Regions from separate parts of the Kumtagia sp. genome, predicted to be linked through region 3. Evidence: riboswitches for the same ligand, from Rfam matches in the RefSeq annotation. Region 3 holds a riboswitch; each other region holds the start of a gene.
What was found. Region 3 has a riboswitch for cobalamin ahead of bluB (5,6-dimethylbenzimidazole synthase). Riboswitches for the same ligand answer to the same signal wherever they lie in the genome.

Region 1 (11,611 bases), on a different contig from region 3:
TTCACCGAGCGCATCCGGCTGCGCCGCTCGCTCGACTATCCGGAAGAATCGGCCGGCCGGCGCATGCAGACCGAGTTCGTCGCGGTGCCGCCGTTCTGGACGGTCGGCCAGACCATCGACTACATGCGCGAGGACAACAACCTGCCCGACCGCTTCAGCCAGGTCTTCGTCATCGATCCGTCCTTCAAGCTGCTCGGCGCCATCGATCTCGACCAGATCCTGCGCGCCAAGCGCTCGGTCAAGATCGAAGACATCATGCACGAGACGCGCCACGCGATCCCGGCCACGATGGACCAGGAGGAGGCGGCGCGGGAGTTCGAGCAGTACAACCTGCTGTCGGCCGCCGTCGTCGACGAGAACGAGCGGCTGGTCGGCGTGCTCACCATCGATGACGTCGTCGACGTCATCCAGCAGGAGGCCGAGGAGGATCTCCTGCGCATGGGCGGCGTCGGCGACGAGGAGCTCTCCGACACTGTCATTGCGACCTCGCGCTCGCGCGTGCCCTGGCTGCTGGTCAATCTGGCGACCGCCTTTCTGTCGGCCTCCGTTATCAGCCTGTTCGGCGCCACGATCGAGGAGATGGTGGCGCTTGCCGCGCTGATGCCGATCGTCGCCTCGCTCGGCGGCAATGCCGGCACCCAGACGATGACGGTGACGGTGCGGGCGCTCGCCACCAAGGACCTCGATATCTACAATGCCGGCCGCGTCATCCGCCGCGAGGTGCTGGTCGGCCTCACCAACGGCGCCATCATCGCCATCATCATCGGCGTCGTCGCCGCCCTGTGGTTCCAGAACCACGACCTCGGCATCGTGATCGCCGCCGCCATGGTCATCAACATGCTGGCGGCAGCACTTGGCGGCATCCTCATCCCGCTGCTGCTCGACAAGCTCGGCGCCGACCCGGCGATCTCGTCATCGATCTTCACCACGATGATCACCGACGTCATCGGGTTTCTGGCCTTTCTCGGGCTGGCCACGTGGTGGATGCATCTCGGGTGAGGCCTGAATTGACTTTTACGTAAACGCCGTGCGATCCTGCCGAACTGGAATCGGCCGGCAGGACTGGGCATGCGCGAATACTATTCGATCACCGAACTCACCAGGGAGTTCGACATATCGACGCGCACCCTGCGCTTCTACGAGGACGAGGGACTGATCCAGCCGGTCCGGCGCGGCCGCACCCGGCTGTTCCGGCCCTCCGACCGCCATCTGGTGCGACAGATCCTGCGCGGAAAAAGGCTCGGCTTCTCCATCAACGAGATCCGCGAGATCATCCAGATGTACCGGGAGCCGCCCGGCGAGGTCGGACAGCTGAAGCTGCTCATCACGCGCATCAACGAGAAGAAGGAAGACCTTCGCCAGAAGCGCCGGGATCTGGAAGAGACGCTGGCGGAACTGGACCAGGCGGAGGAATCCTGCGTCGAGCGGCTGGTCGAGCTCGGCGTCAACACCTGACTTGCCTCGGCCCTGCCGGCACTGCGGTGTCAGCAGGTGCCCATGTCGCAAGTGACGGACCGCTTCGCCGGGTGTATGAATCGCCTTGAACGACGCTCCAGCAGCTGCGGAGGCGGATCATGAGTGAAACAAGCGCTCTCTTTGCGATGTTGCGGAATTCCGCGGACCCTGCGGTGGCGGGCGCCATCGAAACGCTTGTCGCCGACGGCACCGACCGCGCGCTGTGCAGAATCAACCCGCTGGCCTTCGCGGACCGCAACGGCCTCGACCCGGAGCGGACCGTCGCCGGCTTCCTGCATGGCGCGTCGCTCGGCGTGTTCGACATAGCGTGGAACGTGCTCTGCCCCGGCTGCGGTGGCGTGCTGGAGAGCGGTGCCACCCTGAAGACCGTCACCAAGGAAGAATATGTCTGCACCCTCTGCGCCGAAGGGTATTCACCGACGCTCGACGAGATGGTCGAGGTGACGTTCACCGTGAGCCCGAGGGTGCGCCGCATCGCCGCCCACAATCCCGAAACGCTGCCGATGCTCGAATATCTCAGGCAGCTTTACTGGGGCTCCGGCGTCGACCTGCCGGAGGATGGTTACGCCGAAGCGATCGACGAGATGGTCATCGAAGCCGTCGAGGTTCCGGCGGGCGAGAAGATGGTGCTGGCGCTGCAATTGCCGGCCGAGTTCATCATCGTCTTCGAACCGGTGACGCACAGCGTGCAGTTCATCGACGTGAAGGGCGAGCCGACGCGCGAGCGGCAGAATCTAGCGCTGATCTACGACCGCGAGCATTCGCAGAACCAGACCTTGCAGATGCAGCCCGGACCGCTTCGCATTGCGATCGACAACCGCACCGACATACGCGTCCTGCCGGCGGTCTTCATCGCCGGCCATGCCTTGCACGACATGCTCGGGCGGCGGCGGCCGTTCCTGACCGCCAAGCAGTTGCTGACCAACCAGACGTTTCGCGATCTCTACCGCACCGATACGGTGGCGGTCGACCAGCGGCTGAAGATCACCAGCCTGACATTCCTGTTCACCGACCTGCGCGGCTCGACCGAGCTTTACGAGCGGGTCGGCGACCTGAACGCCTTCGACATGGTGCAGGCGCATTTCCGCGTGCTGCAGGAGATCGTCGCCTCGGAAGCCGGCGCGGTGGTCAAGACGATCGGCGACGCGGTGATGGCGACCTTTCCGACGCCGGATCGGGCCGTCGCGGCGGCGATCAGGATGCGGGACGCGATGCGCTCGCTGAACGAGAACAGCGGCCGCGAGGATCTGCTCTTGAAGATCGGCGTCCATGAGGGCCCCTGCATCGCCGTCACCATGAACGACCGGCAGGACTATTTCGGCCAGACCGTCAACATCGCGTCCAGGGTGCAGGGGCTCGCCACCTCGCAGGCGATCTTCGTCACAAGCGCGGTGGTCGAGGACGAGCATTCGGCTGGCGTGCTCGCCGCCAACAGGCTGACGCCGGTCTCACAGGATCTGGCGCTGCGCGGCATCGAGCGCGAGGTGAGGATTTTCGCGATTCCCTGACGGCGGCGCAGCTCGCCGCCTCTACAGCCAGCGGCGGACGCGGGCGCGATAGTCGCGGTACTTCTTGCCGAAGCGCGCCTCCAGATGTCTTTCCTCCGGTTCGATCGTCAGCTTCTGCGTGGTCACCGCTGCGAGCACAGCGAAGAGCAGGAACCATAGACTGCCGACGATCAGCCCGATGCCGATGGTGAGCGCGGTGTTGCCGAGATAGATCGGGTTGCGGGTGAAGGCGAACGGTCCGGTGGTCACCAGATGTTCCGACACGCGTGTCGGCATGACCGTCGTCCTGGCGCGCGAGAAGGCGCGGAAGGCCGCGACCTCGACGGCGACCGCGGCGGCGACCACCAGCCAGCCGGCGGCGAACAGCAGGTCGGACAGCGGTCCGGTGATCCACGGCAGGGGATAGACGATGCCGAGCACGATGCTGACGGCGATCGCCGCGAGATAGATCACCGGCGGCCAGGGAAAGCGGTTGGGTGGCGTCACGGCGCGGTATCCTCCAGCTCGTTGTCCTCGGCGCGCGCCGTGCACAGTCCGGCCATGCCCGAGACGCGTTCGCGCAGATCCTCATCCTGTCGTCCGGCGAAGATGCTGGGCAGGTCGCCCGTAGTCTCCAGTTCGCCGAGCACGCACGCACAATAGCGCGTGCAGAACGCCGCGTCGCGTTCTTGCGCGCATGTCGCCTCGCAGGAGGCGCGGAAGCGTACCTCCGGAGGCTGTATCGCAGGCGGAAGCATCTGGGAGAACAGCCAGACGGCGCCGATCAGCACCGGCTGGTGGATCAGGTAGAAGGCGAGGCTGTGGCGGCCGATGAACTGCAGCGGGGTCGACCAGCGGCCGAACCGGATTGTTGCGAGCTGGTCGAACAGGCCGGCGGCGGCCGCCATTCCCGCCAGGGCGATGCCGGCGAGCACCGCGCCGAACCAGGGGAACAGCGGGACGTAGTCGTTGGAGCGCGGCCTGCTCTCGAACAGCCCCAGCCACAGCAAGGCCGGATGGTCGAAGATTGCGGAGCGGAACAAGAGCGGCAGGGCGATGACGAAGGCGGCTGCCGCAAGCGTCAGGAGCGGCGGCAGACGCAGGAAGGCGAGGCCGAGCAGGCTGGCCAGGGCGATCTGGTGCAGGATGCCGAAGAAGATGAAGGCGTCCGGCACGGCGACATAGGTGACGGCGGAGATCGCAGCCGCGGCGGCGACGATCATCGCCAGCCTGCGCAGGAAACCCGGCCAGCGTATCCCGCGGCCATGCGCCACCACCAGGCTGACGCCGACCAGGAACAGGAAGCTGGAGGCGATGCAGCGGGCGAACAGCTTCCAGCCGCCGACGGCCGTCATGCCTGGCGGCGCATAGCCGAAGAATTCGAGATCCCAGGCGAAATGGTAGATCGCCATGGCGAGGAGGGCGAGGCCGCGGGCGATGTCGAGCGCCTCGATTCGCCGCTTCGCGGCTGGCTCTCGCTGGGTTTTCGGGTCAGGATGCATTTGGGGGCGGGTTCCGGTGCCGGCTGCGGCGCCACGGCTATCACGTCCGGCAGCGCCAACGAAAGCACCTGGAGGCTATCATGCATGTCGTCAACGCCAATGGCGCCGCCATTCCCGCGCTCGGGCTCGGCACCTGGACCCTGCGCGGCGATGCCTGCGCGGATCTCGTGGCGTCGGCGCTGGCGCTCGGCTACCGGCACGTCGACACCGCCGCGCGATATGACAACGAGGCCGACGTCGGGCGCGGGCTTGCTGCGAGCGATATTGGCCGCGACGCGGTTTTCGTTACGACCAAGGTCTGGTACACCGACATTGCCGCCGGCAAGCTGGAGCGCGCGGCCGAAGCGAGCCTGCGGAGGCTCGGCCTCCACCATGTCGACCTCCTGCTTATCCATTGGCCGAACCCCACCATCCCGCTGAAGGAAACGATCGGCGCCCTCAACGCGGCGCGCCGTGGCGGCCTGACCCGGCACATCGGAGTCTCGAACTTTCCGCCGAGACTGCTCGCCGAGGCGGTGGCGCTGTCGGAAGCGCCGCTGGTCTGCGACCAGGTCGAGTACCATCCCTATCTCGACCAGTCGAAGCTCGTCGCCGCATGCCGCGCGGCTGACATGGCGCTGGTCTCCTACTGTCCGCTGTTCCGTGACGGCGGGCTGTTTTCGGAGCCGGCGGTGCGCGCCGCCGCCGAGCGCCACGGCAAGACGCCGGGTCAGGTGATCCTGCGCTGGCACGTGCAGCAGGCCGGCGTGGTGGCCATCCCGCGCACGACCAGGAAGGAGCGGCTGGCCGAGAACATCGCCGTCTTCGATTTCGCCTTGAGCGAGCCGGAGATGGAGGCGATCACGGCGCTCACGCAGGCCGGCCGGCGGCTCTGCGACCACGATGAATTTCCGATCGACTGGGCCGCGGGCTGAATCGGTTTTCCCGGTCGGAGGCGGGGAGCTTCAGGGCGAGGCGGCGGCGCGCCGGTGTGCCTCGCGCACCCATTCGTGGAAGCGGTGGAGGTCGTATTCCTCCGGCATCAGCACGCCGGCCAGGTGCGGCCGGGCGCGCAGCCCGCGCTGGTTGATCTCGCAGACGGCCGCGTCCTCCTCGAGCACGGTGGTACCGAAGGCGACGATGTTGTCGAGGTCGGCACCGGGCTCTTCGAGCGCTTCCGGCAGGAACAGCCATTCGGCGGTGAGCTCGGTCAGTTCCGGGCCGAGCGGCACCAGCCGCACCGTGCGCACATAGTCGACATGGCCGACGACGAACATGGACGGCAGGTTCATGGCATAGCTCTGGCCGGCGGTGCGCTCGCGCTCCGACAGCCCTGCGAAGGTGTGGCGCAGCGCCCGCCCGTCATGCGACCAGGTCTCGGCGCCGGCGCGCAGGCCCCCGGCATATTGCGGCTCGTCATTGTCGGCATGCAGCGCCCATTGCGGATCGTCATGGCGCGCCATCAGCCCGCGGCCGTAGATCGGCACCAGCGCCGACAGGTGCTTGTGCACGCCGGGGCAGTGCAGGCATTCGTTGAAGTTCTCCCAGAATATCTTCCAGTTGCAGGCCATCACCTTGGTGAAGACATGGCCGGTCACCAGACCTTCCAGCGGCCAGTTGGTCAAATCGCCCGAATCGCGGTCGAATGCGGAAGCGGCCGTGCCGGCGGGCTCGGGCGAGAGATTGACGAAGACGAAGCCGCGCCACAGCGACAGCGCCACCGGGTAGAGCGGATAGTCGGCCTTGTCGAAGCCTTCGGGCAGCGACTTCGACGGCACGCGCACCAGATCGCCGCGCAGCGAATAGGACCAGGCGTGGTAGGGACAGGTGAGCAGCCGCGCCTTGAGCCGACCTTCGCTTCCGCGGCAGAGCTGCGAGCCGCGGTGGCGGCAGGTGTTGTGGAAGGCCTGCAACTCGCCGTGCTCGTCGCGCAGCACCAGCACCTGCTGCGAGCCGATGGTGAAGACCCGGTAGGCAAGCGGCTGCGACAGGTCAGCTTCGCGGCAGACCATTATCCAGTCGCGGTACCAGATCGCTTCGAGGTCGCGCTGGTATTCCGCGGGGTCCCAGTAGGCGGAGGACGGCAGGGTCGGCTCGGCCGACGGCAGGCCGTTGTAAGGATCGCTCTTCACCGATTCAGGGGTCATCGCGCACTCCATTTGCATGAGCGGACACTTCGCATCGGGCTTTGTCAACCGTGCCGGGGCGACTTGCTTTTCCAGGCAGCGCCGGGCGATTGTGCCGCGAAGGGCGCCAGGGTGTCCTATCGCGGAGTACGGTCGCATGAAGCCCCGCTTGATGGCGTTGACCGAGGAAATGGTGGCGCGCTGCCACCGAGATATCGCCGATTCCGGTCAGGAGCCGGGCCTCGGCTATCTCGACGAGGACGACTATGCGCAACTCCTCGGTGCCACGATGGCGGAGCGGCCGGCCGGACCGCTGTGGCTGTTCGCCTATGGCTCGCTGATCTGGAAGCCGGAGATCGAGCATGTGGAGGAGTGCGTCGCCACCGCGCGCGGTTATCACCGCGCCTTCTGCATTCACCAGACCCGCTGGCGCGGCACGCTGGAGCAGCCGGGATTGATGATGGGTCTCATGCCCGGCGGCCAATGCGGAGGCGTCGCCTTCAGGCTGCCGGATGGCGATCCGGCGGAGATGGTCTCCAGGCTGATCCGCCGCGAGATGACCGCAAAGCCTTCCACCTACCTGCCGACCTGGCTGAAGCTCCATACCGCCGGCGGGCCGCTTGCCGCGCTTGGCTTCGCCGTCAACCCGAAGGGCCGGACGTTTGCCGGCAAGCGAAGCGACGCGGAAGTGGCGCGCATCCTGGCCCGGGCCTGCGGCCATCTCGGCTCCGGCGCCGACTATCTGTTCCACACCGTGCGCAACCTCGAAACGCGCGGCATCCATGACCGCCGCCTGTGGCGGCTGCAGGAGTTGGTGGCAGCCGAACTCGCGGCCGTCCGATAGCGATTCCGCGACCGGGCCGGCTGTGCGATGTCGGATTCGGATTTGCAGCGGCGCTGGTTTGCGCCTATTGTCGCGGCCGTCGTCGGTTCCGCGAGGAACCAAAAGGGAATGCGGTGCGGGCGTCTCGCCCAAGGCCGCGGCTGCCCCCGCAACTGTAAGCGGCGAGCCTACCCCGAATGCCACTGAGGCTTTTGTCTCGGGAAGGCGGGGCAAGGCGAGAACCCGCGAGCCAGGAGACCTGCCGGCGACATTCGTGCATCAAGGGCCCTCGGGTGGAGGGCGGAAGGGACTTGCAAATGAATACGGTTTCGACTTCGCTGGGCGTTCCGGTCTCGGCTTCCTCGCGCGCCATTCAGCTCGCGCTTGCCGGGTTTCTCGGCATCTTCATCGTCGGCTTCGTCGGCTTCTCGCATATGGAGGCGGCGCACAACGCGGCGCATGACTACCGTCACTCGATGGCCTTTCCCTGCCACTGACGGGAGCGTGACATGACCTTTCTTCGCAACGTCGTGCTGGTCGCGGCGGCGGCAGGGCTTTTGGCAAGCCTCGTCATGACCGCGCTCCAGGCCTATTCCACCGTGCCGCTGATCCTGAAGGCGGAAACCTTCGAGAGCGCCGGCGAGGTCACAGGCCACGATCACGGCGCGCCCGCTGCTGCGGAAGCTACCGGCACCGAAGCCGTGCCGGCCGCCGCCGAGGCGCATTCCCATGGCGAGGAGGCGTGGGCTCCGGCCGACGGTTTCGAGCGCTTCTTCTTCAACTTCCTTGCAAACGTGCTGAGCGGCATCGGCTTCGCGCTGATCCTGGTGGCCGCGTCGGAGTTCGCCGGCGGCATTTCGGGCTGGCGCTCGGGAATTCTCTGGGGCTTTGCCGGCTTCGCCGTGTTCACATTGGCGCCCGGCCTTGGCCTGCCGCCGGAACTGCCGGCCATGCCGGCGGCCGATCTCGCCGCGCGCCAGGTCTGGTGGATCGGCACGGTGTTGGCGACGGCGGCCGGCCTCGCCCTGATCGCCTTTCGCGGCACGGTCGCGCTGTCGATCCTCGGCGTGGCGCTGATCGTCGCCCCGCATGTCATCGGCGCGCCGCAGCCGGAAAGCCACGATTCACCCATTCCCGCCGACCTGCACCACCAGTTCGTGGTCGCCACCACGGTGACCAACCTGATCTTCTGGGCGCTGCTCGGCGGCCTGGTCGGCGCCGTGCGCTCGCGCTTTTTCGGCTCGGCCAGTGAGGCGCGCGGCCAGCTTGCCTGAACGCGGCCGGCTGACCTTCGTCCTCGGCGGGGCGCGCTCCGGCAAGAGCAGCCACGCCGAGGCGCGGGTCACGGCGCTTCCGGCGCCGTGGACCTATATCGCCACGGCGCAGGCCTTCGACGACGAGATGGCGGAGCGCATCGCGCGGCACCGCGCCCGCCGCGAGGCCGGATGGGAAACGGTCGACGCGCCGCTCGATCTGGCCGGAGCCCTCGAGGCGGTTACGGATGGGCGGCCCGTGCTGGTCGACTGCCTGACGCTGTGGCTGTCGAACCATATGCTCGCCGATCATGACGTCGAGGGCGAAAGCCGCCGCCTGGCGGACCTGCTGGCGCGGCCCCGCGGCCCCTGGTTCGTCGTCTCCAACGAGGTCGGCCTCGGCATCGTGCCGGACAACGCGCTCGCCCGGCGCTTTCGCGATGCGGCCGGGCGGCTCAATCAGAAGGTGGCAGCCGTGGCCGACGAGGTGCTGTTCATGGCGGCCGGGCTGCCGATGCGGGTGAAGTGAGATGAAGGCGATCGACGACGCGCAGGCCGAGCGCCACAAGGCCAAGATGACCAAGCGCAAGGCCGTTCAGGACGCGGAGGTCGCGACCAAGACGGTCGAGAAGGGGCTGCTCATCGTCAACACCGGGCCGGGCAAGGGCAAGACCACGGCCGCCTTCGGTCTGGCGTTGCGCATGCTGGGCCACGGCCGCCGCGTCGGCATCGTGCAATTCGTCAAGGGCGCCTGGCACACCGGCGAGCGGGCCGCTTTCGCGGCCTTCGGCGACAAGGTGGTGTGGCATTCGATGGGCGAAGGCTTCACCTGGGAAACGCAGGATCTTCGGCGCGATGTGACAGCGGCCGAAGCCGCCTGGGCGAAGGCACGGGAACTCATGGCCGATCCGACGATCGGCCTCGTCGTGCTCGACGAACTCAACATCGCACTGCGCTACGATTATCTCGATCTCGACTCGGTCGTCGCGGCGCTTAAGGCGCGGCGCGGCGGGCTGCATGTGGTGGTGACCGGCCGCAACGCCAAGCCGGCGCTGGTCGAGGCCGCGGACCTGGTCACCGAGATGGGCGCGACCAAGCACCACTTCGCGGCCGGCGTGAAGGCGCAGCAGGGAATCGAGTTTTAGACGGCTGGCGGGAACGCGCTCAGTCCGCGCCCTCCACGGCCGGCGGAACATTCTCGTCGGCGATCACCTCGACCTCCTCGTTGCGGCCGGCCTCGACCGTGAAGTCGCGCTGGTAGATGTGGTCGCGGTTCTTGGCGACGATGGTGTAGTCGCCTTCGGCCAGCACCATGGAGGCGTAGGCGCCGACGCTTTCGCGCACCGGATCGCCCGAATTGGTGAGAACCGACCAGGACGTGTCGGCGATGGCCTCGCCGCCGGCCTCGCGCACCAGCTTCATCGTCAGCTCGGCCGCCCTGTGCTCCACGGTAGCCTCGGTCAGCTTGCCCGCCTCGACCTTGATGTCGGAGCGCACGACGGCGTTGACGTTCCCGTAGGTCGATACGACGTGATAGGTGCCGGCGTTGAGCCGGATCACCGTGTCCGGGCTGATGTCGGGCAGGATCAGCGCGCGCTCGGCCCCCGGCTTGTCGTCGCCCTGGTAGACCGAGAAGCTCAATTTGTTGCCGGGAATGCGCAAGCCGCCGGAATTCTCCGCATTGAGCTTCAGCCCGCCGGCATCCAGCACGAAGGCCTCGCGCTTGGCGTCGCTGCCGACCGACACGCGCTTGGTCGCGCCGGCGCGCCCGTAGGAGGCGTGCACGAGATATTGCCCCGGCATCAGGTCGAAGGACTGCGTGCCGCCCTTGGCCGAGGCGACGAGCTTCAGCTTACCGTCCGGGCCTGCCTCGGTATCGAACACCCGCCAGACCAGGCCGCGCGTGATCTCGGCGCCATCGCCCACCAGTTGCGCCGCCAGCGTGATGCGGCCGAGCCCGGCGGTCGCCAAGGGCGAGGTGGCTTGGGCCGGGGCGTAGGTGGACAGACCGGGCATGTCGATGTGCAGGCGATCGCCGCGGTCCTGCGCGGATGCGGCAGCCGGGAGTGCGACAAGGCCGACGGCCACCAGCAGGAATTTTCGCGCGATCATGACTTGCCTTGAAGCGCAAGGCGGTGGCAATTTCAAGACCGCGCGCGCCAGGGCGCGGCCCAAGCCGCCGCGCAGCGTGCTTCAGCCGAAAACTCGAGGAACCAGAATAAAATGGCGTCGCCCATCATCGACTTCATGCTTGCCCGCGGCTCCGCGCCGATCCAGGATCTCAAGGGGCCCGGTCCGACGGACGACGAGATCGCCCTGATGCTGAAGATCGCGACCCGCGTGCCGGATCACGGGCGGCTGGAGCCCTGGCGCTTCATCCTCTACCGCGGCAAGGCACGCGAGGAGATCGGCGAGAAGCTGGCGGACCTGGTCGACGCGGTCGAGGGGCCACAGCCGGAAGGCCGCAAGCAGAAGGAGCGCGAGCGGTTTTCCCGCGCGCCGCTGGTGATCGGTGTGATTTCGAGCCCGAAACCGAACCTGAAGATCCCGGGATGGGAGATGTTCCTGTCAGGCGGAGCCGCCGCCATGAGCCTTTTGATTGCTGCGAACGGGCTCGGCTATGGGGCGAACTGGATCACCAACTGGTACTCTGACGTGGAGGAGGGGCGCCGGCTGCTCGGTCTGGCGCCGCACGAGCGCGTCGTCGGCTTCGTCCACATCGGCAATTATGAAGGCCAGCCGCCGGAGCGGCCGCGCCCGGATGTCCCGGCGCTCTATTCCGACTACTCCGGGCCGTGGAAGGAATAGACGATGTTCTTCGAGCCGGCGAAAGGCCACGGATTGCGGCATGATCCGTTCAAGGCGATCGTGGCGCCGCGGCCGATCGGCTGGATCTCGACGATGAGCAGGGCAGGGCAGGTCAATCTCGCGCCTTATTCGTTCTTCAACGCGCTTTCGTCGAAGC
Region 2 (11,611 bases), on a different contig from region 3:
CGGCCGAGCGTGTATTGCCGATCTCGGCGGCGATCGTTGCCGTGCGCGGGTCGCGCAGCGTGCAGACCACCTCGTTGCCGGCCGGCAGCCGGGCGCGTGTGACGCCGTGCGCCACCATCTGGGCGTCGCAGAAGATCGGCGCGCCGCCGGCCAGCGCCGTTCGCGCTGCCTCCACGAAATTCTCAGAGAAGACGAAATGCTCCGCCGCCTCCACCTGGCCGCAGGCATGGATCATGCGGATCGCCACATCGGCCTCGGCCTCGGAGAAGCGCGAGAGATCGGCTTCCTCGCGGATGATGGCGAAGGAGCGCCGGTAGATGGCGTCGCCGTCGCGGATGTAGTCGTAAACCGTCATGGTCTTCCCTGTTCGAATGCCGCGGCGAGCCTGGCCTTGTCGTCCTGCGTCAGCGCTGCAATGTCCGAATCGCCCGGGCGCCGGCCGCTGCGTATAGTTTCCGGAACCGGCTTCGCGCCACCGGCGCGCTCGGCCCCGAGATTTGTCAGAATCCTTGCCACCGCCGCGATCGCCCGCGGCAGGCCGTCCGCCGACCTGTAGGCCAGGGGCGTCGCCTTAGGTGTTCCCTGCACGACAAGTCCGGCGCCGTTTTCGCCGCCGATGATGACGATGTCGGCCGCCGCCTGCCGGGCGCAGCCCTTTTCGCAGCCGGAGATGTGGATGGAAAGATCCGAGTCGGTAAGGTCGGCGAGTGCGCCCGCGAGCTCGGCGATCTCCCGAGCCGGGATTTTTCCGGAGGCGCAGGCCGGCGCGCCCGGGCAGGCGGCGATTCGTGAACGCGGATCGGCGGGGTCGGTGACGAAGCCGAGCCTTGCCGCTGCGGCGCGCAAGGCGTCCGCGGAGTCGGGCGAAGGGCAGATCGGCAGCAGGGTGCGTGCCGGGGCTGGGCGGATGTCGGCGATACCCAACGCCTCCGCGTGGCGGGCGAGGTCGATGAGGCGGGCGGCGTCGATATGGCCGAAGGGCAGGGTGACGGGGAAGGCGTTGCGTCCGTCGTTCAGACGAAAGAGATCGCAGCCTGAACGGAGCGTGCCCTTCGCATTGCTGGAGCCGCGCTCCTTCGCACCCCCCTCTGTCCTGAGCTTGTCGAATGGGCCGGACATCTCCCCTGCAAGGGGGGAGATCGCGCCGGCCTCTGCGATTTCGCCAATCACCCGCGTTGCAGGAGGAGCGGCGGCAATAGAACTGCCAATCTCCCCCCTTGCGGGGGAGATGTCCGGCCCATTCGACAAGCTCAGGACAGAGGGGGGTGCGGAGGGACGCAGCCAGTTCAAAGTCCCGCTGGCAGCAGCGTCTCTCGCTCTCGCATCCCGGCCTCGCTCCGCAATTCTTTTAAGAACGGAAAGCACGGCCCGAATCGCGCCGTTGTCGTCATAGCAGCCGAATTGCTTGGCCGTTTCTAAGTCTCCCGCAATCGCCACTCGCCAGATCGGACCGCCTTGTGATTTCTCCGCCGTCAGCCGCACATCGGCGGAGATCGAATCCAGGGTGACAGCGCCGCGGCCGTCGACCACGACTGACACCTTTGGCCCCAGCCGCCGCTCCAGTCCGGCTGCGGCAACCGCTTGGCGGATGCGCTCCGCTATCGGCACCGGATCGGCGATCTCGGCCGGATCCGTCCCCGCCAGCGGGCTCACCTCGACCGGCACGCCGGTGCGTACCGCCATGCCGAGCGCATCGACGTCGGCGGCGAAGCGCTCGGCGGACGACGCAGAGAAGCCGCGGAACTGAAGGCTGCCGCGCGCCGTCACCTCGACCACCCCATTGCCGTGGCGCGCGGCCGATTCGCAGAGTCCGATCAGCGACTTCGGCGAAAGTCCTCCGGAAACGGGCGAGAGCCGGATCAGCAGCCCATCGCCGGTGGGCATCGGCGCCGACAGGGCCGGGCAGGCGCCGCGCCTGAGGGCCGCGCTCATGCCGCCGTCTCCTGGGCCGAGGCCTCGGCGATGAGCGCGGCGAGATCGTCGTCGACCGAGTTGCGCAGCGGGTGCCACAGGCCGCGCCGCCGCGCGGCGGCAAAACGCTCGGCGATCGCCCGCGCCGCCGCCGGATTCTCGCGTAGCAGGAAGGCGCGCACCCGTTCGTCGCCGAGATAGGCGTCGTGCACCGCGCCGATCAGCGCGCTGGGGATGGCATTGGTGGTCTCGGCGAAGCCGACCAGCCGGTCGACCGTCTCTGCGAACTCTGATGCGCCGCGCGGGCCGTGGCGCATCTGGCCTTGGATGAAGATCGGGTTGGTGGCGCGCGCCCGCACCACGCGGGTCACCGCCTCCGTCACCGAGCGCGGTTTCGGCCGTGCCGGGTCGGTGGTATCGAGCACGATCACGTCGGCATTTCTGCCGAGTGCGGCAAGCGCTGCCGAAAAGCCGCCGATGAAGGCGACGTCGGCGGAGCCTTCGAGGATGTCGCGGGTCGGATCGTCGCCGGTGTGCACCAGCAGGTCGGCCGCCGCGATGCGGCCGGCGAAGGCGCCGGGCGCCACCTCGCCGACGCCGTCGGCGCCGCCATAGGCGTGCGAGGCGGCTGCCAGATAGGCCTTGCCGATCTCTTCGCGCGCTGTCCAGTCGCCACGCGCCAGCAGGTCTTCGATGCCGGCGCCGTAGGTGCCGGGCGAGGAGCCGAAGATGCGCGCGGGAGGCTTGCCTTCGGCGCGCGCGGTGGCGGCGAGCGGATTGTCGGCGATTTCCTCGGCACAGGCGGCGACGGCGCGCGCGGCGGCGTCCATCAGCGCGATCTGCGTCGGGAACATGTCGCGGAACAGGCCGGATATGCGCCAGGTGACGTCGACGCGCGGCCGGCCGATCGTCGCCAGCGGCAGCACCTCGATGCCGGTGACGCGGCCGGTGGCGGCGTCCCATTGTGGGCGGCAGCCCATCAGCGCCAGGCCTTGCGCGATCTCCTCGCCGCCGGTGCGCAAGGAGGCGCTGCCCCACAGGTCGATGACCAGCGAGCGCGGCCAGTCGCCGTGGTCCTGCAGGTAGCGGCGCAGCATGTCGTCGGCCGCCGCCTTGCCGAGGTCGAAGGCGGTCGGCGTCGGCATGGTGCGCGGATCGGCGGTGAACAGGTTGCGGCCGGTCGGCAGCACGTCGGTGCGGCCGCGCGCCGGGGCGCCGGCCGGCCCGGCGCGGACATGGCGGCCGTCGAGCGCGGCGAGCAGGTTTTTGCGCTCCGCCTCGGCGCTGGCGGTGCGCAGCGGCTCGGCCTCGTCGGGCGCGGCGCGGCCGTAGACGTGCAGGCCGTCCTTGACGGCAAAATCCTTGAGGTCGCAGAGCCAGGCGTCGATGCGGCGCAGCGCCTCGTCCGGCGCGTCGGTCTTGGCCACGCCGGCTTCGCCGGCCAGCCCGGTCCTGGCGGCGGTCTCGACGATCAGCTTGGCCAGCCGGTCGCGGCGGCGGCGGTCGAGGCCGTCGGCCTGCGCGTATTCGTCGACCAGCCGCTCCAGCTTCTGGCGCTCTCCGTCATGGCCGGCGGCGGCCATCGGCGGCGGCAGATGGCCGAGGGTGACGGCCGCGATGCGGCGCTTGGCCTGCGCTGCCTCGCCGGGATTGCTGACGATGAAGGGATAGACGACGGGCAGGGGCCCCGTGACGATTTCAGGAAAGCAGTTTTTGCTCAGGGCGACGACCTTGCCGGGCAGCCATTCCAGCGTGCCGTGGGCACCGACATGGACGAGTGCATGGCAGCCGAGGCTTTCGCGCAGCCATAGGCCGAAGGCGACCAGCGCATGGCGCGGCGGCAGCGTAGCGTCGTGATAGTCGGCGCGGCGGTCGGCGGAGCGGCCGCGGTCCGGCGCGAGCGCCACGGTGACGTTGCCGAAGGCGGCGGCGCGGAAGGGGAAGTGGCGGTTTGGTTTCTTTGATGTGGAAATGGATGCGCTGCGCTCCTTTGCACCCCCCTCTGTCCTGAGCTTGTCGAATGGGCCGGACATCTCCCCCACAAGGGGGGAGATTGAGCCGGCCGCATTGGTTTCGCAAATCGCCGGCGTTGCAGAAAGAGCGGCGTCGCCGACGCTGCCAATCTCCCCCCTTGTGGGGGAGATGTCCGGCCCATTCGACAAGCTCAGGACAGAGGGGGGTGCGAAGGAACGCGGATTATCGCAATCATCGCCCGCGTCCCCCCACGCTGCCTCGAGCGCGGCCATGGCGTCAGCCGGCAGGTCGATAGCCAAGCGCCGATAGTCATCGAGCGTCAGGCTCTGCCCACCGCGCTCCAGCAGGTCGAGCAATGCGCGTGGTGATTGCGGAATCGAATCAACGCAATATCCGGCGTCCTTCAGATCGTGCAGCATGGCGAGCACGCTGGCGGGAACGTCCAGGCCGACGGCATAGCCGGTGCGTCCCGGCGCCGAGGGATAGTCGGGAATGAGGATCGCCAGCCGGCGTCTTTCGCGCGGGGTTGCGGCGAGCCGCAGGAAGGCAGCGATGCGTCCCGCCACCTGCTCGACGCGGTCGGGCTCAGGTGTGTTGGCTTGCGCCGTGAAGCGGAGCGATGGGTCGACGATGCTCGCAGCCTTGAAGGACAGCGCGCCGGCGAGCACGCGGCCGTCGAGCTCCGGCATCACCACATGCATAGCGAGGTCGGCCGGCGCCAGGCCGCGCGCATTCTCCGCCCAGGCCTCGCGCCGGGTGGTGGCGACGATCACCTGGAAGACCGGCACGCCGGCGCGGTCGAACAGCGTGTCGGCGCCGGGCTCGGCGCCGGTCGCGAAGGCGGTGGCGGTGACGATCGCCGCCGGCGCGAGGTCGCGGATCGCGGCCTCGACGAACGCGATCGATTCGCGGTCCTTCAGGCTGGCGACGAAGATGGGGATCGGCGCGATACCCCTGGTTTCCAGCGCCGTGGACAGCACGTCGATCGGTGCGACGTCGTCGGCGAGCAGCATGGAGCGATAGAAGAGAACGAGGACGGGCGGTGCGTTTCCCTCCGCCTCGAGGGGAGGGTGGGCGGTCCTGAGCTTGTCGAAGGGCCGGCCGGGTGGGGTAATTTCGGCAGTGCTCGGCGTTCCCCGAGGCCGAGCGCGGCCTTCATGTCGAGCGCTGCCTGGATCGACCCCCTCTGGCCGCTGCGCGGCCATCTCCCCAGCAAGGGGGGAGAGGACGCCGCGCCCGTAAAATCCCGCCTTCGGCACCGCCACCGCCGCATCCGCCGCGCCATCGCCGCGCGCCAGCGCCGCGAGCCGCCGCACGAGCGCGTCCATATTGTCCGGTCCGCCTTCGCGGAAGAAGGCGAGCAGCGCGTCGAGTTCCCCGCGTGGCAGGGTGGAACACTCGACCAGCCGCTCGTCCTGTTCCCGGCATTCGCCGGGCAGCAGCGCGAGTCGGACATTTTTGGCCCGCGCCAGCGCGGCGACCTGGTCGCAGCCGTAGCGCCACCAGTCGTAGCCGCCGAGGATGCGTATCAGAATCACTTTGGCGTGCGCCGCGACCTTGTCCAGCCAGAGATCGACCGACATGGGGTGGCGAAGGTCGCGGAGTGCTGCGAGCCGCATCGAGGGCAGGGCGGCCTCGTCGCGCTTCCACGCCGCCGCGATGGCAGCCAGGTCGCTGTCGGTGAAGGACAGCGCCACGATGTCCGCCGGCTGTTGCGCCAGGTCGACCGGCTCGATCAGGTCGTCGAGCGATGCGGATGTCGTGGGCAGGATGTGCATGGCGCAGTCCTAGACCAAGCCGGCCGTTTGCCACAGCGGCGGTCCGTACTCCTCCACACCCCCCTCTGTCCTGAGCTTGTCGAATGGACCGGACATGTCCGGCCCATTCGACAAGCTCAGGACAGAGGGGGGTGCGAAGGAACGCGGCATTCCGTCAGCCCGCCAGAATCTTCTCAACCGCATTCCGGTCCAGCCCCTTCAACCCGATCACCACCAGGCGCGAGCGGCGGTCGTCGGCGGCGGTCCAGGCGCGATCGTAATAGTGGTTGACGCGCGGGCCGACCGCCTGGACGAGCAGCCTGAGCGGCTTGCCGTCGACGGCGACGAAACCCTTCAAGCGCAGCACGTTCTCGCTCTCGGCGGCGGCGGCGATGCGCCCGGCGAGATCGTCCGGGTCGGTCACCCCCGGCAGCTCGACGATGAAGGAATCGAAATCGTCGTGCTCGTGGTCGAGCTCGTCGTCGTGATGGGTTTTTCGATTCTCGATGTCGTCCTCGACGGCCAGGCCAAGGCCGAGCAGCACGGACGGATCGACACGGCCCTCGGCCGTCGGCACGACCTTCACGGCACGCGAAAGATGCGCGTCGATCAGGTTGCGGGCGGCGGCGGTCGCTTCGGCGTTCATGAGATCGCTCTTCGACAGGATGACGAGGTCGGCGCAGGCGACCTGGTCCTCGAACACCTCCTCGACCGGGTCGTCGTGGTCGAGCGTCCCGTCGGCGGCGCGCTGCGCGGCGAGCGCGTCCATGTCGGAGGCGACCTTGCCGGCGGCGAGCGCCGGGCCGTCGACCACGGCGACGACGCCGTCGACGGTCACGCGGCTCTTGACGCTTGGCCATTGGAAGGCCTGCACCAGCGGCTTCGGCAAGGCCAGGCCGGAGGTCTCGATGATGATGTGGTCGACCTTCGGTTCCATCGCCAGAATCCGGTCGAGCGCCGGCACGAAATCGTCGGCCACGGTGCAGCACAGGCAACCGTTCGCCAACTCGATGATGTTTTCCTCCGGGCAGGCCTCGACGCCGCAGCCCTTCAAAATCTCGCCGTCGATGCCGACGTCGCCGAACTCGTTGACGATCAGCGCCAGTCGCCGTCCGCCGGCGTTTTCCAGGATGTGGCGGATCATCGTCGTCTTGCCGGCGCCGAGGAAGCCGGTGACGACGGTGCAGGGGACGCGGTTGAGCGAAGCGGTCATGAAGGGTCCTCGAGGATGGCAAGGGGCGGGATGCGGGCGACCAGCCCGCGCTTGAGGCAATCGGGGCGGCCGCGCCAGGGCAGCAGGCCGTCGGTCGACGTCGCGAAGAGCAGGGCGCCGGCGACGAGGTCGGGCGCGTCGTCCTCCGTCAGGTCGCCGAACACGTAGCTCCAGCAGCCGTCGCGCAGCAGCGCGGCGCTGAGGCGGCGCTTGCAGTTGCCGAGGCATTCGGCCTGGCGCACGGCTACGCCGGTGCCTCGCGCCGTTTCGCGGACCTGGTTGCCGAGCAACTCGCCGGCGCGGGGCCGGGCGTCCGAGCCGGTGGCGTCGCGGCAGGACGAGCAGACGACGAGCGTCACGCCCTCGACCGGCGTGGCGGCGTCCTGCGACAGAAACGGTCCGATGGTCACGTCATACGGCTCCTCGTCCGGGTCACCCGCCGGACAGTGGGATTGCGATTCCGACGGCAGGTCTCCTGGCTCGCGGGTTGTCGCCCTCAGCCGCCTTCCCGGATCGCTCCAGTGGCTTTCGGCGCGGGCTTGCCGCCTACAGTTGCGGGGACAGCTGCGGATTCGGCCGGACGGCCTGACCGCATTCCCTCTTAGCCCTTCCCATTGCCGGGAAGGGAACCGTCGCCCGTGGTTTACGCTCCGGCGGCGGAGCCTGTCAACGCACCGCCGGGGCGCCGGCATCGCATTGCCGTTCCGCATGGTGCCGGCCGACGTTATCGGGCTTGCAAGCCACGCCGGCTCGACACATTTTTTAGGGGTGATGGGTAAAAACGGCACACCGGTCCGCTCGGACAGATCGCTCGACCGCTCCGGTTCGCGCGAGATCGACGATTTCGTGCGGCTGGCGCGGTCGATGGCGCAGGCCAAGACGGATGCCGGCGGGCGGCTGGTGCTGGCGCTCGACGCCACGATGAGCCGGCAGCCGACTTGGGACATGGCCTGCCGGCTGCAGGGCGAGATGTTCGACGCCGTCGGCAACAGCGGCGGGCTCGAGGTCCAGCTCGCCTATTTCCGCGGTTTCGGCGAATGCCGCGCCTCGCGCTTCGTGCGCGACACCGGATCGCTCAAGGATCTCATGACCAGGATCGACTGCCGCGCCGGCCACACCCAGATCGGCAAGATCCTCGCCCACGCCCTCAAGGAGACGGCGCGCCGCAAGGTGGATGCGCTGGTCTATATCGGCGACGCGATGGAGGAGGAGATCGACGGGCTCGCCGAGCAGGCCGGGCGGCTCGGCCTGCTCGGCGTGCCGGTCTTCGTGTTCCAGGAGGGGCGCGATCCCGCCGCCGAAAAGGCGTTCAAGGAAATGGCCCGGCTGTCGAAGGGCGCCTGGTTCCGCTTCGACCGGACCGCTGCCGCGACGCTTGCAAAGCTGCTGTCCTCGGTGGCTGTATTCGCGACCGGCGGGTTGAAGGCGCTGGAGGCGCGCAACCGGCCGGAGGACAGATTGCTGATCGAACACATGCGGGGTGAAGGATGAGCTATGTGATCGGCGGCCTGCTGGTCCTGCTGGTCGCCCTGGCCGCCGTGACCGGCTTCCTGAAATCGGACGCCGCCAAGCTGGCGCGCACGCTGCGCACCGCCGGTCCGATCGTGCTCGGGGTCTTCGGCCTGGTGCTGCTGCTGGTCGGGCGGTCGGGGATCGGCGGCTTTCTGATCTCGGCGGCTCTGGCATGGTACGGCGCGGCGCGGGTGCAGGCCGGGCGAAAGCCGAAAAGCCCCGGCAAACGCTCCAACGTCCGCACCGCCGCGCTCGAAATGGAACTGGACCACGACAGCGGGGCGCTCGACGGTCTGGTGCTTGCCGGCCGTCACGAGCAGCGCATGCTGAGCAGCATGACGCTGCGCGAGCTCCGGGATCTGCGGGACGACCTCGCCGACGATCCGGAGAGCCGCCAGCTACTGGAGACGTATCTTGACGGCCGCTTTCCCATCTGGCGCGAAAACGCGAAGGCGGACGACGGCGACGGGGAGCGAGCTGCGCCACGTGCGGGCGCCATGACTAAGCAGGAGGCCTACAAGATCCTTGGTCTTGAAGCGGGGGCCTCCCCGGCGGATATCCGCAAGGCGCATCGCCGCCTGATGCAGCGCCTGCACCCCGACCTCGGCGGGACGTCGTTCCTCGCGGCGCGGATCAACGAAGCCAAGGATGTCCTTCTCGCCAATCACCACTAACTCTCCCGATACGAACTACAACTTCGGAAATACGTGTTCTCAGTTCTGGACGGCGTAGCAGCCGATGTTCTGCTTCTTGAGCTGCCCGCAGGCCTTCCAGGCGGCCGCCTTGGTGTCGAAGCCGGCGAAGCGGACGCGGTGGTAGGTGACGCCGTCCTTGTAGAAGGGAACGGTGTAGCCGGACGTCGAGGCGAGCACGGACGGAGCCTTGCGCGCCGTCGTTTCGAGCATGGCGGTCGCTTCCACCTTGCTCGGCGAGGAGGCCACCTGAATGACCCAGCCCTCCGGCTCGACGGAGGCCGTCTGCATAGCGTCGATGTCGGCGCGCGGGCGGGGCGCCGGCGCCGCATAGGCCTGCTCGACGACGGCCGTCGTCTCGATTGTCTCGTCCGCGGCTTCGGCGATCTCCGCCACCGAGTCGATGTCCGGACGGGCCTGCGGGGTCGGCGCCTTGCGCTTGGGCAGAATCGCCTCGGCGATCGCCGAGAACGAGGAGCCGGCGGCCTTGGCCACCAGCGGGCCGCCGCGGCGGCCGCTCGCCCTGGGCAGGTACTTCTCGATCAGCTCCGCCATGTGGCGGTCGCGGCTGGCGCCGCTCTGGCCGCCCATCACAACCGCGACGACGCGCCGGTCGCCGTCGGTGACGGAGGAGACCAGGTTGAAGCCGGATGCGCGAGTGTAGCCTGTCTTGATGCCGTCGACGCCTTCGACCTTGCCGAGCAGGCGGTTGTGGTTGGCGATGCGCTGCTTGCCGTACTGGAAGGAGCGCACCGAGAAATAGGGGTAGTACTGCGGGAAATGCTCGCGCAGCGCGATGCCCAGGGTAGCCATGTCCCGCGCGGTGGTGAACTGCGCGGTGTTGGGCAGGCCGTGCGGGTTGCGGAACACGGTGCTGTCCATGCCGAGCGCACGGGCCTTGGCGGTCATCATCTTGGCGAAACCGGCTTCCGAGCCGCCCAGCATTTCGGCAAGGGCCAGCGCCGCGTCGTTGGCGGAGCGGGTGATCAGCGCGTAGATGGCGGTCTCGACCGACACCGAGCCGCCGGCGCGCACGCCGAGCTTGGTCGGCGGCTGCGCGGCCGCCTCATTGGAGAAGCGGACCGGCGTCGTCTTCTTGATCTTGCCGGCCTTCAGCGCCTCGAAGGTGAGATAGAGCGTCATCATCTTGGTCAGCGACGCCGGATAGCGGCGCGCCCCGGCATTGGCCGAGAACAACGTCTTGCCGGTATTGGCGTCGACGACGACGGCGGCATAGCGCGAATCGGACGCCGACGCGGCGCCGACGCTGATGATCAGGGCGAGAAAACAGGCCGCGATCGCTTTGGGGGATATGGAAAACTGGAAAAAGCGGACCGCCGTCGCCTGACGCACTGTTACATCCTTTGAATTCTTGTTGCACCGGGAGGCGGCAAAGGTTCCTGCCTCGAACGGGCAGAGTAGGCGGCGGGCGTTACCAATCCGTTTATGGTAACCAGCGCGTTCATAAATTCGTTCGGGCTTTAGGTTCTAAAATTTGCGTCGAATTCGCGCGGGGCCTTGGCGGACAAGGGCTCCTTGACAATTTTGCGGTGCACAATATCTATTTTGCAACGCACGCCATCCATCCGAAGGGACAGCCATGACCACGATGTTCGAAGACACCGGCGCGTTCGGCAAGGAGTTCGTCGACAGCAGCCTGAAGAGCGTAGCCTCCGTCTCCAAGGCCGCGCAGGCGATCGTCGCCGAGACGACCGACTACACGAAGAGGTCCTACGAGGCCGGCGCCGCGGCGATCGAGAAGCTGTTCTCGGCCGGCTCGGTCGAGACTGCGTTCGATGTCCAGGCCGACTACGCCAAGAAGACCTATGAGGGCTTCGTCGCCGAATCCGGCAAGCTGGGCGGTCTCTACGCCGATCTCGCCAAGGAGGCCTACAAGCCGTTCGAATCGCTCGTCTCGCGGGCGAAGTGACGCCCCATCCGAGCCTCGTCACCCTCCCATGTCGGCAATCCGGTCGCTCGCGGCCGGATTTTTTTGCGTTGTCGGGCCTTGCGGACACCGGTTGCCGCCGTGCAATGCGGTCGTGATCGCGACCATATTGTCACCCCAATAGAAGGGCTTAAAATCGGTGATCGGAGACCTACATGAGACGGGCGGGCCGGAGGTTCGCGAAAGGAAAGGATCCGTGAGACAAGGCGGGGAAGCCACGGTGTGGCAAGCGGCTAGGATGCAAGGCGGCGACCAGGACGGGCGAGGACCCGGCCGGGGCACGGCGGTGATCACGCGCACCAAGCCCAAGACCAAGAAACCCAGTCTCTACAGGGTGCTGATCCTGAACGACGACTACACGCCGATGGAGTTCGTGATCCATATCCTGGAGCGTTTCTTCCAGAAGGATCGCGAGACGGCGACCCGCATCATGCTGCATGTCCACAATCACGGCGTCGGCGAATGCGGGGTCTATACTTTCGAGGTGGCCGAGACCAAAGTGGCTCAGGTCATGGATTTCGCCCGCCAGAACCAGCATCCGCTGCAATGCGTGATGGAGAAGAAGTGAGGTCTTGAATGCCGGCTTTCTCACCAGGACTCGAAA
Region 3 (7,177 bases):
ACCGGCCGCGAAGGCTCCGAGCGCCATGCCGATGCCGATGCCGGTCATCACCCAGGTGACGCCCTCGGTCAGCATCGCCTCCGGCACGCGCCGCTCGATCAGGCCGAAGGCGGTGATGAAGGTCGGCGAGATCGCCACGCCGCTGACGAACACGGCCAGCGCCAGCAGCGGCACCGTGTCGGCGACCAGCAGTGGCAGCGTGGTCAGCGCTATGATGGCGACGGCGATGGCGAGTTGCCGCTGCAGCGCCATCTTCAGGTTGAGCGCGCCGACGATCAGGCCGACGACGAAGGAGCCGACGGCGTAGACGCCGATGACCAGGCTGGCGGCGCCGGGCTGGCCGAGCTCCTTGGTGATCGCCACGGCGCTGACTTCGGCGGTCGCGAAGATCGCACCGATGAAGATCAGGGCGAAGGTGATGATCTGCACCGGCCTCTGCCGGATCGCCGAACCGCCGCCGCCGTGCTCCACCGGCCGCACCCGCGGCTCGGTCGAGCGCTGCAGGATGAAGGCGGCCGATCCGAATGCCAGGAACAGCGTGCTGACCAGCATTCCGGCTTCCGGGAACAGCGCCACGCTCAAGCCCACCGATACCGACGCGCCGGCGATGTAGACGAGCTCGTCGGCGGCCGATTCGAAAGCGAAGGCGGTGTTGAGCTCGGGACGGTCGCGAAAGATCTCCGTCCAGCGCGCGCGCACCATCGCCGGAATGCTGGGCATGGTGGCGGCGAGTAGCGCCGAGGCGAACAGCGTCCAGGTAGGCCAGCCCTGGTTGGTGGCAGCGATCAGGGCCGTGAAGGCGGCCACGGAGACGATCGTGGCCGGCACCATCACCTTGGCCTGGCCGAGGCGGTCGACCAGCCGGGAGATCTGCGGCGCCACCAGGGCGTTGGTCAGCGCGAAGGTGGCCGACACCGCGCCGGCCAGCCAGTATTCGCCGAGCGCCTGCGACAGCATGGCGACGATGCCGATGGGAGCCATTGCGAGCGGCAGCCGTGCCAGGAAGCCGGCGGCGGCAAAACCCTTGGCGCCTGGTGCCCTGAAGATTTCGCGATAGGGATTGGACATGGGGATGCTCCTGGATTCCCGGGGCGACGTCACTTACATACGTAGCGTATGCATTCAGTTAATTGCATACGGATCGTATGTCAATTAATATACGCGTCGTACGTGAAATAAATATACGGCTCGTATGGGAAAGGACGGCAATGGCCCACAGACCACGCAGCGAGATGATTGCGGAAACCCGCGCAAAGCTGCTCGCCGCCGCCCGCCAGGCCTTCGGAACCATCGGCTACGCGGACGCGTCGATGGACGATTTCACCGCCGCCGCCGGCCTCACCCGCGGCGCGCTCTACCATCACTTCGGCGACAAGAAAGGCCTGCTGCAGGCGGTCATCGCCGAGATCGATGCCGAGATGAACGAGCGGCTGTGCACCATCTCGGGCCGCGCGCCGAACCGCTGGCAGGGTTTTGTCGACGAGTCTGTCGCCTATATCGAGATGGCGCTCGAGCCGGAGATCCAGCGCATCATGCTGCGCGACGGGCCTGCCGTGCTCGGCGACCCCGCGCAATGGCCCAACGCCAATGCCTGCATCTCGTCCATGACCAGGAGCCTCGCCCGGCTGAAGGCGGACGGCGCCGTCGCCGACATCGATCCGGAGGCGGCGGCGCGCCTGATCAGCGGCGCCTCCCTCTACGCGGCGCAGTGGATCGCCAATTCCGACGACCCGGAAGCGACCTCGAAGAAGGCGGTGGCAGCTTTCAAGGCAATGCTGGAAGGGTTTTTGGCGCGCTGAGGATTTTTTTCGCTCTTTCGGTCGGCCACGGGGCGACTACCTGCCGGCGATCGCCGCTTTCAGCCCTGTTTCGCCTTCCCCGCCGAAAGTCTCGCTCATGACGAGTTCGGCCGCCGGCATGCGGCTACGCCATCCCTGCGTCTCCAGGTCGGGTTTCTCGGCGAAGCAGGAAACGCGCCCGACGCAGAGATAGGCCACCGGCACGACATGCTCGGGAATGCCGAGCAACGCCTTCAGCGCCGCCTCGTCGAAGATGCTGACCCAGCCGACGCCGATGCCTTCCGCACGTGCGGCGAGCCAGAAATTCTGGACGGCGCAGACGGTGCTGTAGAGGTCCATCTGCGGGTTGTGCCAGCGGCCGAGCGGCGTTTCCCGCGCCCGGCTGCGGTCGCAGGTGATGCAGAGGTTGAGCGCGCTCTCGCAGATGCCCTCCAGCCGCAGTTTTTTGTAGAGCGCCTGCCTGTCACCCGCGATCCGCTCCGCCTCCTCCAGTCGGGCGGCGAGGAAGAGCTCGCGCACCCGCTCGCGGCGCGCCGCGTCGCGAATGACGACAAAATTCCACGGCTGCATGTAGCCGACCGAGGGCGCGTGGTGGGCGGCCTCGATCAGCCGCGCCAGCACGGCGTCGTCGACCGGCTCGCCGGAAAAATGCGCGCGCACGTCGCGGCGCGTTGAGATGGCCCGGTAGACCGCCTCGCGGTCCGCCTCCTCGAAGGCATGGGCGGAAGATGTGGCGCCTGCGGGCATCGCTTGTCCCCTCGCGATTCATTGGACAAGTCGATCCGCCCGGCCTTGCGGATGACCTTCCTGTCCGGCCGGTCTTCTGGCTCGGGTTCGCCCCGCCTCCGGCGCCTTCCCGCCGCAAGGCGGTGGCACATGCCGGCGCGGTCCCCCTTACAGCGGACACGCCACGGGATTCCACCGTGTTCCCGATTCTCCCGCGAGGCGGGCACCGGACAGTGGCGGCACTCTATGCCGGAAAGTTATCGGACGCGACCCCCGGGGCGACATCGTCCGGCGAACATTCCCTGAACGTGAGTAGCGATCCGGGGAAGCGGCGCCTTCCGCGCCACGCCGGCGAACGTATGCGCCGCGACGCAGGAGGAACTCGGCCCGGGTGAGACGATCAACGAAGCCGCAGCGCGTGAATTACGTCGCTGGCATCATGATCGGCACCGTTACGCGGAACCGGCGAGCAGGTCTTCGCGGGGGATGAGACGCGCGGCGTCACGGTCGGAAGCGCGCGCGCTCGCGGCGAGGCCCGAGGCAACGCCGGCGCGGTCGGCCGCAGCGCGGTTCTGGCTCATCTTGCGCTTGCCCTCCAGGCGGGCGATCGGCATGCGCAGGCCGACGATGCCGCGTAGCTGCGCCTGGATGAAATCCGCCGGCGCGTCCGACACCGTCCAGGGCGAGGGCCGTTCGCCCTCGTGGAGATCGGTCAGACGGCTCACGACTTGCAGCAGCCTTCCTGGATCAGTGAAGAACTCGACCGGGCCGTAAGCATGGACGGCGACATAATTCCAGGTCGGCACCACCTTCCCGGTTTCCTGCTTGGTCGCATACCACGACGGCGTCACATAGGCGTCCGGTCCCATGAAGATCGCCAGTCCATCGCCCAGCGGCGGAACGCGCCACTGGGGATTGGCCTTGGCCAGATGGCCGTAGATCACGCCGTGCTCGCCCTCGCTTTCGTCGAGGTAGAGCGGCAACGGCGTGGCCAGCGGGCCTTCCGTGGTCGCGGTGACGAAATTCGCCAGCCGTGCCGCACGGATCGTGGCCCTCAGGCTCTGCTGATCGTCGTCACGAAAGGCGGGAGGCGTATACATGGCAAGCTCCTTGCGCTGGAGGGCAAGATGCGCAGGATTTGGCTCGCTTGGAATATCCAGTTTCAAGGCTTTGCGGGTCCAGTTCGAGAACGACGGCATCCGGCGCCGGATCGTCGCGACGATCAAGAGCATGTTCACCACGGTCTAGCGGCCCATGGCGGACTTCCGTCCGCGCGGCGCCTTTCCGGTCGAAATGGAACCTCTCCCCGCCCGTCCGTCGCCTTCCCGCCCCAAGGAGGCGGGGCATCATGCGGGCGCGGTCCCTGCAGCAGCGCGGCGATGGTCGTGCCGACGAGATTGGGCCGGACCGCGAGCCGAGGCCGCCGAGTTCGATTCGCCCGCCCGGGCGAGGCCGGAGCTCCGGCGCCGAACTCACCCGCGCGCCAGGATGCGCTGCATCTCCTCGGTTGCCGCCTCGCGCTGCGCATCGCCGCCGGCCGCATAGGGCAGCCTGAACGGCACGGCGACGCTGGGCTCGACGCCGGCGCCCTCGAGGCGGACATTGTCGCCGATGACCGCGTCCGAGACCGCCAGTTCGAGCAGGCTGTCGTCCGGCAGCACGTAGGCGCGGCCGGCCAGCAGGGCCCCTGCCGTGCGCGTGCCTACGAGCGGGATGCCATTGAGCTTCAGCGCGTATGCGAACACTTCGAGGCCGCTGCGCGTGCCCTCGTCGACGATGGCGACCACCGGCCGATGCCAGCGCACATTGGCGAGAAAATCCTGGCCGCTGCGCGGGATCAGCCGGAACGGCGGCGTGCGGCCGAGGAAGAGTTCGGCCGCGTCGGCGCTGCCGCCGCCCCAGCGCCCACGCAGGTCGAGCAGCAGGCCCTCGGCATCCTTGAGCGGCCCTCTCGCAAGGGCTTCGGCCACCACCTCCATGGAGCGCGGCGCGGCAAGCGTCCACAGCCGGACATAGCCGATCTTGCGGCCGTCGCGCTCGATGATTTCCGCGCTCTGTGCAATCGCCCGCTCGAACATGGCCAGCGGCCGCAGATGCTCGACCCTAGCCTCGACGGCGACCGGCTCCGCATCCGCCCGGCGGCGGAGTTTTATCCCGACCGTCTTGCCGACTTTTTCCCGGAACGACGCGATCTCGTCATAGGGTTTTCCGTCGACGGTCATGATCTCGTCGCCCACAAGAACGCCGGCCCGGTCGGCGGGCAGGCCGTCATAGACGTCGGTGACGAACCAGCGGCCGTCGTCCTGCCGGGCGACCATGCCAATGCCCGGATAGCTGGCGTCGCCGTTGGGCGGGAACAGCCTGCGCCTGTCGTCGCGGATGGCGTAGCGGAAAATGTCGGCCAGTTCGTAGTAGTCGATCGTCCCGGGGCGGAAGCGGCCGGTGTGGGACGCGCCGAGGCTGGCAAGGATCGCCTCGATGGCGGCATCGACGCGCGCGGGCGGGCTTTCCGCTCCAACCGGGGACCGCGGATCTTCGATTTCGCGCCGGACCGCTTCATTGAAGCGGTCGAGCGCCGAACCGTCGTAGAACTCGCGGGTGACCAGTTGGACGGCCCGGTCGAAGACGGGATGTCCGGACCGCAGCGGCTCGGCCGCCGCCGCGACCGCGAGGCCGAGGGCAACGAGCAGCGCCAGCAGACCGGGAATCGTTCTTCGCATGTCCGTCTCCTTGCGCGGGCATTATCGGGCAACCATGGCCGGATCGGGAACGTCGTTCGACACGATTGCGTGAGCATTGCCGCCGGCGTCCGCCGGGCCGCGACGGCGATGCGATTGTCAGGAAGCCTGTTGAGCAACGCCGATCGTGCCATTCCCGGCCATGGCCAAAACGAAATGAGGCGCCTATATCGGGGCATGGTCACCAAGCTCTATTCGCATCCGGTCTTCCTGGAGCATCTGACGCCGCCCGGCCATCCGGAACGGCCGGACCGGCTGCGCGCCGTCGCCCGCGTGCTCGACGACGAGGCTTTCGAGGCGCTCGACCGCGCCGAGGCGCCGGAAGCCGATGAGGCGACGCTGCTCTATGCCCATCCGGAGCGCCACGTCGAAGCCGTGCGCAAGGCGATCCCCGAGGAAGGCATCCAGGCCATCGATGCCGACACGACCGTCAGCCCGAAGAGCTGGGAGGCGGCGATCCGCGCCGTCGGCGCGGCCAATGCGGCCGTGGACGACGTGTTTTCCGGCAAGGCCGACAATGTCTTCGTCGCGTCGCGCCCGCCCGGCCACCACGCCGAGAAATCGACGGCGATGGGCTTCTGCCTGTTCAACAACGCGGCGATCGCCGCCCGCCACGCGCAGCGCAGGCACGGCGCCGAGCGCGTCGCCATCGTCGACTGGGACGTCCATCACGGCAACGGCACGCAGGACATCTTCTGGGACGATCCGAGCGTGCTCTATTGCTCGACCCACCAGATGCCGCTCTATCCCGGCACCGGCGCCAAGCACGAGACCGGCGCCGGCAACATCGTCAACGCGCCGCTGTCGCCGCGCACCGGCAGCGACCTGTTCCGCGAGGCTTTTCGCGCCCGCGTGCTGCCGGCGGTCGGCGATTTCGCGCCGGATCTCATCATCGTCTCGGCCGGCTTCGACGCGCATCACCGCGATCCGCTGGCCGAGATCAACCTGACCGAAGAAGACTTCGACTGGGCGACGGGCCAATTGCTCGACCGCGCCGCGAAAAGCGCCGGCAACCGCCTGGTCAGCCTGCTGGAGGGCGGCTACGACCTCGACGGTCTGTCGTCGTCGGTCGCCGTCCATGTCCGGCGTATGATGAAAGGATGAGCATGGCCGAGGAAGCCAACACCGACATCAAGGCCATGAGCTTCGAGCAGGCGCTCGAGGCGCTGGAGCGCATCGTCGACGACCTCGAGCGCGGCGACGTGCCGCTCGACCAGTCGATCCGCATCTACGAGCGCGGCGAGGCGCTGAAGTCGCATTGCGACCGGCTGCTCAAGGCAGCGGAAGACAAGGTCGAGAAAATCCGGCTGTCGCGCGAGGGCAAGCCGGTCGGCGTCGAGCCGCTCGACGGGGAGTAGACCGACGCGCTGGGCGCTTGCTTGAAAGACCTTCCGCCTGTGACTATGATAATGTCATGTGCATAGGAGGTCGGCATGGATGTTGGCCGTGAAACCGCGACCGCACGGGTCGTTACCCTAATGACCCCGGGCGAAAAGTCCAATCTCGAGGCGAAAGCCCGAAAGGCAGGGCTTTCCGTGGGGGAGATCGTTCGCCGATCGGTGGAAGCCTACGATCCGGAAGAGATGCGCCAACTGGAGGAACTGGCCGTGCTGGCGCGTGAATTCCGGGCAAGTGCAGAGCGGGCATCGCGTGCGGTTGACCGTACCAACGCCAACATCGAGAAAACGCTGAAGGAGCTTGCCGAGCGGCGGCGCACATGAGTGCGTTGGGCGACATCATGGCCGGTCTCAAGACGGTCGTGGAACTGACCGGCAAGGTCGAAAGGCTGGAACGGAATGTCGACAAGCTTGCAGGGCAGGTCGACGACATCGACCGCCGGCTCGTCCGGATCGAGACCGTCATCGAAATCACCCGCTCCGACGGCGCGACGTTGAGGATCGGCCGCGATCCGGA

Region 1: another riboswitch for cobalamin. It lies ahead of AC5JDC_RS20940 (CbtB domain-containing protein); the one in region 3 lies ahead of bluB (5,6-dimethylbenzimidazole synthase).
Region 2: another riboswitch for cobalamin. It lies ahead of AC5JDC_RS13575 (DUF1636 family protein); the one in region 3 lies ahead of bluB (5,6-dimethylbenzimidazole synthase).

Annotation. Positions count from the first base shown of each region.
Region 1 is NZ_JCACER010000076.1:231,162-242,772, reverse strand. It holds gene mgtE (magnesium transporter) at 1-999, shown strand, start outside; gene AC5JDC_RS20975 (MerR family transcriptional regulator) at 1,069-1,455, shown strand; gene AC5JDC_RS20970 (adenylate/guanylate cyclase domain-containing protein) at 1,575-2,984, shown strand; gene AC5JDC_RS20965 (methyltransferase family protein) at 3,006-3,470, opposite strand; gene AC5JDC_RS20960 (heparan-alpha-glucosaminide N-acetyltransferase) at 3,467-4,465, opposite strand; gene AC5JDC_RS20955 (aldo/keto reductase) at 4,546-5,379, shown strand; gene AC5JDC_RS20950 (aromatic ring-hydroxylating oxygenase subunit alpha) at 5,410-6,591, opposite strand; gene AC5JDC_RS20945 (gamma-glutamylcyclotransferase) at 6,728-7,414, shown strand; cobalamin riboswitch at 7,481-7,674, shown strand; gene AC5JDC_RS20940 (CbtB domain-containing protein) at 7,711-7,890, shown strand; gene AC5JDC_RS20935 (CbtA family protein) at 7,903-8,667, shown strand; gene cobU (bifunctional adenosylcobinamide kinase/adenosylcobinamide-phosphate guanylyltransferase) at 8,660-9,175, shown strand; gene cobO (cob(I)yrinic acid a,c-diamide adenosyltransferase) at 9,177-9,791, shown strand; gene AC5JDC_RS20920 (RgsD C-terminal domain-containing protein) at 9,811-10,758, opposite strand; gene AC5JDC_RS20915 (nitroreductase family protein) at 10,870-11,454, shown strand; gene AC5JDC_RS20910 (flavin reductase family protein) at 11,458-11,611, shown strand, end outside.
Region 2 is NZ_JCACER010000036.1:22,354-33,964, reverse strand. It holds gene AC5JDC_RS13595 (precorrin-8X methylmutase) at 1-355, opposite strand, end outside; gene cobG (precorrin-3B synthase) at 352-1,932, opposite strand; gene AC5JDC_RS13585 (cobaltochelatase subunit CobN) at 1,929-5,663, opposite strand; gene cobW (cobalamin biosynthesis protein CobW) at 5,818-6,855, opposite strand; gene AC5JDC_RS13575 (DUF1636 family protein) at 6,852-7,265, opposite strand; cobalamin riboswitch at 7,304-7,504, opposite strand; gene AC5JDC_RS13570 (VWA domain-containing protein) at 7,627-8,346, shown strand; gene AC5JDC_RS13565 (DnaJ domain-containing protein) at 8,343-9,041, shown strand; gene AC5JDC_RS13560 (serine hydrolase) at 9,081-10,412, opposite strand; gene AC5JDC_RS13555 (phasin family protein) at 10,660-10,989, shown strand; gene clpS (ATP-dependent Clp protease adapter ClpS) at 11,246-11,575, shown strand; gene clpA (ATP-dependent Clp protease ATP-binding subunit ClpA) at 11,584-11,611, shown strand, end outside.
Region 3 is NZ_JCACER010000024.1:24,107-31,283, reverse strand. It holds gene AC5JDC_RS10315 (MFS transporter) at 1-1,068, opposite strand, end outside; gene AC5JDC_RS10310 (TetR/AcrR family transcriptional regulator) at 1,209-1,799, shown strand; gene bluB (5,6-dimethylbenzimidazole synthase) at 1,836-2,546, opposite strand; cobalamin riboswitch at 2,596-2,771, opposite strand; gene AC5JDC_RS10300 (FMN-binding negative transcriptional regulator) at 2,978-3,625, opposite strand; gene AC5JDC_RS10295 (S41 family peptidase) at 3,998-5,245, opposite strand; gene AC5JDC_RS10290 (histone deacetylase family protein) at 5,441-6,367, shown strand; gene AC5JDC_RS10285 (exodeoxyribonuclease VII small subunit) at 6,370-6,621, shown strand; gene AC5JDC_RS10280 (hypothetical protein) at 6,697-6,984, shown strand; gene AC5JDC_RS10275 (hypothetical protein) at 6,981-7,177, shown strand, end outside.